Regions from separate parts of the Alishewanella maricola genome, predicted to be linked through region 2. Evidence: predicted binding sites of a transcription regulator. Region 2 holds the regulator's gene; the other holds the start of a gene.
What was found. The regulator sigma-54, encoded in region 2, starts transcription at its own class of promoters, with help from an activator protein. The targets are predictions, from matches to a motif close to GTTGGCACGNNNNTNGNNT.
Positions count from the first base shown of each region.

Region 1: JAO78_RS14455 (FlgO family outer membrane protein) is a predicted target of sigma-54. The motif match lies at 1,450-1,468, and genes of this name have one in related genera.

Region 1 covers NZ_JAEINI020000012.1:96,782-100,215, forward strand. The annotation lists gene lgt (prolipoprotein diacylglyceryl transferase) at 1-315, shown strand, start outside; gene JAO78_RS14450 (thymidylate synthase) at 312-1,160, shown strand; gene JAO78_RS14455 (FlgO family outer membrane protein) at 1,500-2,120, shown strand; gene JAO78_RS14460 (FlgO family outer membrane protein) at 2,117-2,779, shown strand; gene JAO78_RS14465 (FlgO family outer membrane protein) at 2,856-3,434, shown strand, end outside.
Region 2 covers NZ_JAEINI020000001.1:61,303-64,736, reverse strand. The annotation lists gene lptA (lipopolysaccharide transport periplasmic protein LptA) at 1-489, shown strand, start outside; gene lptC (LPS export ABC transporter periplasmic protein LptC) at 1-8, shown strand, start outside; gene lptB (LPS export ABC transporter ATP-binding protein) at 486-1,208, shown strand; gene JAO78_RS00310 (RNA polymerase factor sigma-54) at 1,257-2,744, shown strand; gene hpf (ribosome hibernation promoting factor) at 2,770-3,057, shown strand; gene ptsN (PTS IIA-like nitrogen regulatory protein PtsN) at 3,064-3,434, shown strand, end outside.

The DNA.
Region 1 (3,434 bases), on a different contig from region 2:
GGCGCTGGTGCGTTGGGCCGACACCCATCGCAGCTTTACCAAGTGGCGTTAGAGGGCCTATTACTATTTATTGTTATTCTAATTGTGCGACGCTTGCGTCCACCGGTTGGTGTGGTCGGTGGGGTCTTTTTGTTAGGTTATGGTTTGGCACGTTTTACCGTTGAATTCTTCCGTGAGCCTGATGCACACCTGGGCTTATTATCACTTGGTATGACCATGGGGCAATGGCTTTGCTTACCCATGATGTTAGCCGGCATCGGGATTATGGTGTTTTCGTTCAAGCAAGGCAGAGCGTCAGGAGTGAGTAGCCAATGAAGCAGTATTTAAAACTTTGCCAGCGCATTATTGATGAAGGGGTTTGGGTTGATAACCAACGCACGGGTACCCGCTGCTTAACGGTGATCAATGCTGATCTTGAATACAATGTCGCTGCGAATGAGTTTCCGTTATTAACCACGCGTAAAAGTTACTATAAAGCCGCCATCGCTGAATTATTAGGTTATCTTCGTGGTTATGACAATGCTGCGCAGTTTCGCGAACTGGGCTGTAATACCTGGAATGCGAATGCCAACGAAAATGCAGCGTGGTTAAATAATCCCGCCCGCAAAGGGGTTGATGATTTAGGCCGTGTTTATGGCGTGCAAGGGCGGGGCTGGCAAAAGCCTGATGGCTCGCGCTTAGATCAGTTACAAAAACTGGTTCACAACTTATCGCAAGGGATCGATGATCGCGGCGAAATTTTGACTTTTTACAACCCTGGTGAGTTTGAATTAGGCTGCTTACGGCCTTGTATGCACACGCATACCTTCAGTTTACTTGGCGATACTTTATCACTGACTTCTTACCAGCGCAGCTGTGATGTGCCTCTGGGTCTGAACTTTAATCAAGTGCAATGCTTTGTGTTATTGGCTTTAATCGCGCAAATTACCGGGCATAAGCCTGGCAAGGTTTATCATAAAATCGTTAATGCGCATATTTACGAAAATCAGTTACCACTATTAAAACAGCAGCTACTCCGTGAGCCGTTCCCGCTACCGAAATTACACCTTAACCCCAATATCAAAACACTCGCCGATATTGAGCAATGGGTCACTCCTGATGACTTTACCTTAGAAGGCTATCAATCGCATCCAGCCATTAAATACCCGTTCAGTGTTTAATTGCTAAACCTTGCTATGGCTTTGGCGATAGCAGGCAAACAGCATAACGCTGTGCATTGGCAGCGTTATGCATAATGCCGAGCAGTTGAGTATTTAGCATAACGCGATTTGCTTAACTAACTTAACTTGGCGTAATGCTGAGTTATTTTTTAGTCAAAGTCTGTATGGTGCGGCAATAACATCTCGTCGTCTTAAATCACACCTAGCGATAGTCGCAACTTCACACTTATTGTCAACAAGCTCTGGTATTTCGCTTAATACACCTTAGCGTCAAGAACCCAACTTAATTTCTGGCGTGGTTTTTGCTTTAAAACAGTAATCGACCAGGATGAGGTGATCATGAAATATCTTCTTGCCAGCGCATTATTGCTGCTGCTTTGTGGCTGCGCGCAAAAAGCAGAGCCTGAACCCACTGTCAAAATGCCATTGCGGCAAGTTTCTGCCGTCGGCTTAAGTGCGCGGCCGCTGGATTTTTATACGCATCGTTTAGCACAAACACTGTTTGCGTCGATCAGTAGTGAGCACTTTCGCAGCCCGTTGGCGGTCAGCAGTTTTCTACCGACACGACAACTTAGCCTGGCGCAATTAAGTGAGCAAGAAATTGATTTAGCGAATCAACTTGCTGAAAGTATGCTTAGCGAAGCGGTGCAACGAGGTTTTGTCGCTGTAGATCTGCGCTTACGCCAAGAATTGTTATTGCAAAGCGATCATGAACAAGCGCTATCTCGGCAGATATCGGCGTTACGCCAACAGCATGGTGCCAGAGCATTATTAACCGGCACCTATACCGTGCAAGAAGATGGTTTAGTGGTTAATGTACGTTTGATTGAGCTGGATAATCAACAAGTGATCGCCGCTGCCACCGATTTTGTGCCACACAATGTGATGTGGAGCCCAGATAAAATACAAAAACGCGGTAATTATTTATTCCGTAGTGATCGGATCGGAGAGAAACCATGAGAGCTTTTGTTATCAGTGCTGTTGTTGCCTTTAGCTTAACCGCTTGCGTGCAACAGGCCAGCCAACAGCCGAAAATTGTGCCAGAGAATGCGGTGACGATGCGGGGAGAGCTGGCTCGAGAGCAGCGCATTGCTAACCAACAAGCCTTTGAACCGCAATCGGTCACACAACACTATCGGCAAACCCCCGTGGTAACGCTGGATAATTATGCGCGTAATTTAGTACAAGAGTTGATGACCAATCACCATAATGCCGATGAGAATGCGATGGTGGCGGTAACCGATTTGGCGTTTATTGATACCGATTTACAGCAAGGTTCTGTGTTTACCAATCATCTTAGCGAAGCGATTATTTACGATTTGCATTTGTTTGGTGTGCCAGTATTAGATTATAAAGTTACGGATTATATTCGTGTCACCCCACAAGGTGATTTCGTACTAAGCCGTGATTTTAATGAGCTTTCTGCAGAGTTACCGATTAAGTATGTTGTGACCGGCACCGCCACGCTGCATCAAGCTGGCATTATGCTCAATGCGCGTTTAATTCAAATTGATAGCAAAAGAGTGATCTCTGCGGCGCGAACCTTTGTGCCTGCAGCAGTCTATAATGCCATTTTGCAGCAGCATGGCGATGCCACATTAAAATTAAAGCAGGGTTAACCCCTTTGGCGCTAAAGAAAGACTTGCATGGGTCGATAAAGAACTGACATGCTATGTCAGTTTTTAGGAGAACGCCATGATAAAGAAGAACCTGCTGCTGCTCAGTTGGGCAGCGCTGTTGCTGGGCTGCCAAACGCATCATCAAAGTCAGCAAGCTTACATACCTTGCGATACCAGTGGTCATTGTAATTCTGAGGTGCGTGCGCCATCTTATGGTGCAGAGCAAAGCAATACGATTCGACCTGAGCCGTCAGCTAAAGCAATGAATACTGATCGGCAGCAAGGCTGGTCAGTACCTTATCAATATGTCACCAGTTTACAATCGAATAAGCAGCTCAACGATTATGTGGCGCAAATGGCGATGCAGCTTGTCGAGAACTTTCATTATTTCCCAACAGAATCTCGCATCGCGGTTGCCTCTTTTGTCGATTTAGATGGTGAGTTAAATCGAACTAACATCGTTGGCAATCAGTTAGCAGAAGGCTTTATTCACCAATTGCAGCAATTTGGTTTGCAGGTAGTCGATTTTAAAACCACGCGCGATATCCAAATTACCCGAAATGGCGATTTTGTATTTAGTCGTGATCACGCAAAACTCGATATGCTGCAGCAAATTGATTTTGTTTTATCGGGTACGATGATCTTCACGCCACGC
Region 2 (3,434 bases):
AAAATTAATAGCTTAATGATTGTTTTGGCCTTTTTTTCTGCCGTTAGTTTGGCCGCCGAACCGGATCATAAACAGCCCATCTCGGTCGATGCAGATAAAACCTTAGCCTCATTAATTGACAGCATTGCCAGTTATGCCGATAACGTTGTCGTACGTCAGGGGTCCATGTTGATCAAAGCAGACAAACTTGAAGTCGACGCCAGTGCTGGTAAAGGTAAAGAGGTGTTTATTACAACAGGCTCACCGGCGACCTATTCACAAACACTGCAAGGTGATCGTCCTGTAACCGCTCAAGCGAATGAGATCCGATTTGACCGTGCCAGCCGAATTTTAACGTTATCGGGTAATGCCGAAGTGATGCAAAGCGGTAGCTTAGTACGCGGTGCCGTGATCCGTTACAACATTGAATTACAACAATTAAGTGCTGAAGGTGAGCAAAATCGTCGCGTTACCACGATTTTCACCCCAGAAAACAAGGACAATCCATGAAGTTAGTGGTCTCGCACCTCGCCAAAAGCTATAAAAGCCGGCAGGTAGTGAAAGATGTCAGCTTAGAGGTCAATGCAGGGCAAATCGTCGGTTTATTGGGCCCTAACGGTGCAGGTAAAACGACAACCTTTTACATGATTGTTGGCTTAGTTCCCTCGGATAAAGGCACCATTACCCTCAACGAGCAAGATATTACTTTTGCTCCGATCCACCAACGTGCCCGCGCCGGCATTGGTTATTTACCGCAAGAAAGCTCGATTTTTCGTAAATTGACTGTGCATGAAAACTTATTGGCCATTTTGCAAACCCGCAAAGATTTAAGCACGCAACGCCGCGCTGAAATTGCCGATGATTTATTAGAAGAATTTCATATCGGCCATATCCGCAACAGTTTAGGGATGGCGTTATCTGGTGGCGAGCGTCGTCGGGTTGAGATCGCGCGAGCATTAGCCGCTGATCCCGCTTTTATTTTATTAGACGAACCGTTCGCTGGCGTTGACCCGATTTCAGTACTTGATATCAAAAAAATCATTCAACACCTCGCCCAACGTGGCATTGGTGTTCTCATTACTGACCATAATGTGCGTGAAACGTTAGATGTTTGTGAAATCGCTTATATTGTCAGTCATGGCGAACTGATTGCAGCCGGTTCTCCGCAAGATGTTCTAGCAAATCAGCAGGTGCGTGATGTATACCTAGGTGAGCAATTCAGGCTATAGTAAAGAAGATAGAACGCAACTGCGCATTCAGGAGAGAATTACAGGTACATGAAGCCCTCTTTGCAACTCCGCCTAGGACAACAGCTTACCATGACGCCACAACTGCAACAGGCGATACGCCTATTACAGTTGTCCACCATTGAGCTACAGCAAGAAATACAGGAAGCGTTAGACGCGAACCCGTTACTCGAAGGCGATGATGATTTCGAACGTCAGCCAGATGAGGTTGATCACAGTCTTGGCAATATCAATCGCGATACCCTTGACGATCCACGCAACAAAAACTCAGAGCAAAAAGACGCAGCCGATCGCGATACCAGCGATGATCTGAATCAACAAAACATCCAAGAAGATTTACCGCTAGATAATAACTGGGATGATTTAGTCAGTGCCGCCCCTGTTAGCAGTGGCAACATGCCTGATGACGATATGGTGTATCAGGGTGAAACCAGCGATACCCTGCAAGATTATTTACGTTGGCAAATGCAACTCACGCCCTTTTCTGAAATCGACCGGGCTATTGCTGAGATCATTATTGAAGCCATCGATGACAATGGTTTTTTAAGTATCAGCTGCGAAGAGATACTCGACTCACTGCAATCTAACGAGGTCGAGGCCGACGAAGTTGAAGCCGTGATTAAACGCATTCAATTATTTGATCCGGTCGGGGTTGGCGCGCGCTCGGTGCAAGAGTGTTTACTGGTGCAGTTACGGCAGTTTGAGCCAACTACCCCCTATTTAAATGATGCAAAACTCATTATTAGCAACTATACCGAATTTTTAGCGAATAGAGACTTTCGTTCTTTGATGCGCGTGACTAAACTCAAAGAAGAAGAGTTAAAGGAAGTCATGCAGTTGATCCACAGTTTAAATCCACGGCCTGGTGCTGATGTGATTAAACAAGAGCAGCAATATGTTATTCCTGATGTCACGGTGACAAAAGTAAAAGGTCGCTGGCAAGTCGAATTAAACGCTGACGCTATGCCCAAAATACGAATCAATCAGCAATATGCGGCGATGAGCAAAACCGCTAAAAATACCGCTGATACGCAATTTATTCGTTCGCACTTGCAAGAAGCTAAATGGTTTTTAAAGAGCTTAGAAAGCCGAAACGATACTTTACTCAAAGTAGCCAATTGCATTGTGCAGCAACAACAAGCCTTTTTTGAGCATGGTGAAGAAGCCATGAAACCGATGGTATTGAATGATGTTGCAGAAATGGTCGGTATGCATGAGTCGACTATCTCACGCGTCACCACTCATAAATATATGCATACACCACGTGGAATTTTTGAACTTAAGTTCTTTTTCTCCAGTCATGTTAGTACAGAGAGTGGTGGTGAATGTTCTTCCACTGCCATTCGTGCTTTTATTAAAAAATTGGTGGCGGCAGAAAATCCGGCAAAACCGCTAAGTGACAGTAAAATGGCGGAGATTTTGTTAGAACAAGGGATAAACGTGGCTAGGCGAACTATCGCTAAATACCGCGAATCGTTGTTTATTCCGCCGTCAAATCAACGAAAGACCCTGCTGTAAGTGTCTTAACTAAAAGGAAGAGTCTATGCAAATCAATTTAACAGGCCGTCACGTCGAAATTACCGAAGCCTTAAAAGATTATGTCGAGAATAAATTTGCTAAGCTAGAGCGTCATTTCGAGAACATTAATAATGTACATGTCATCTTAAACGTGGAAAAATTACAACAGATTGCCGAAGCTAAAATCCATCTCACCGGTGGCGAAGTGTTTGCGGTGTCTGAGAACGAAAACATGTATGCTGCGATTGACCAGTTAATAGACAAACTCGATCGGCAGGTCATTAAACACAAAGAAAAACTGTCACGACACTAAGACATTATTATGAATTTAAACGCAATGTTAGCGGAGAACTGCACGAAAAGTGCAGTTCTATTTAACAGTAAAAAACGTATCCTCGAATATATCGCCGAACTGGCTCACCAGCAGCTTCCCGAACTATCTGAATACACCATTCTTGAAGCCTTAATGACCCGTGAAAAACTCGGTTCAACCGGCATCGGTGGCGGTATCGCCATTCCTCACGGCAAACTTGACTGCGTAACTCAACCGATTTTGGTGTTTGTGGTCAGTAAAGACCCTATCGCGTTTGATGCGATAGATAACCAAGCCGTCGATATTTTTTGCGCTATTTTAATACCCACTGAGCAATGCCAAACGCACCTAAGTACGTTATCCGGTATTGCCAAATT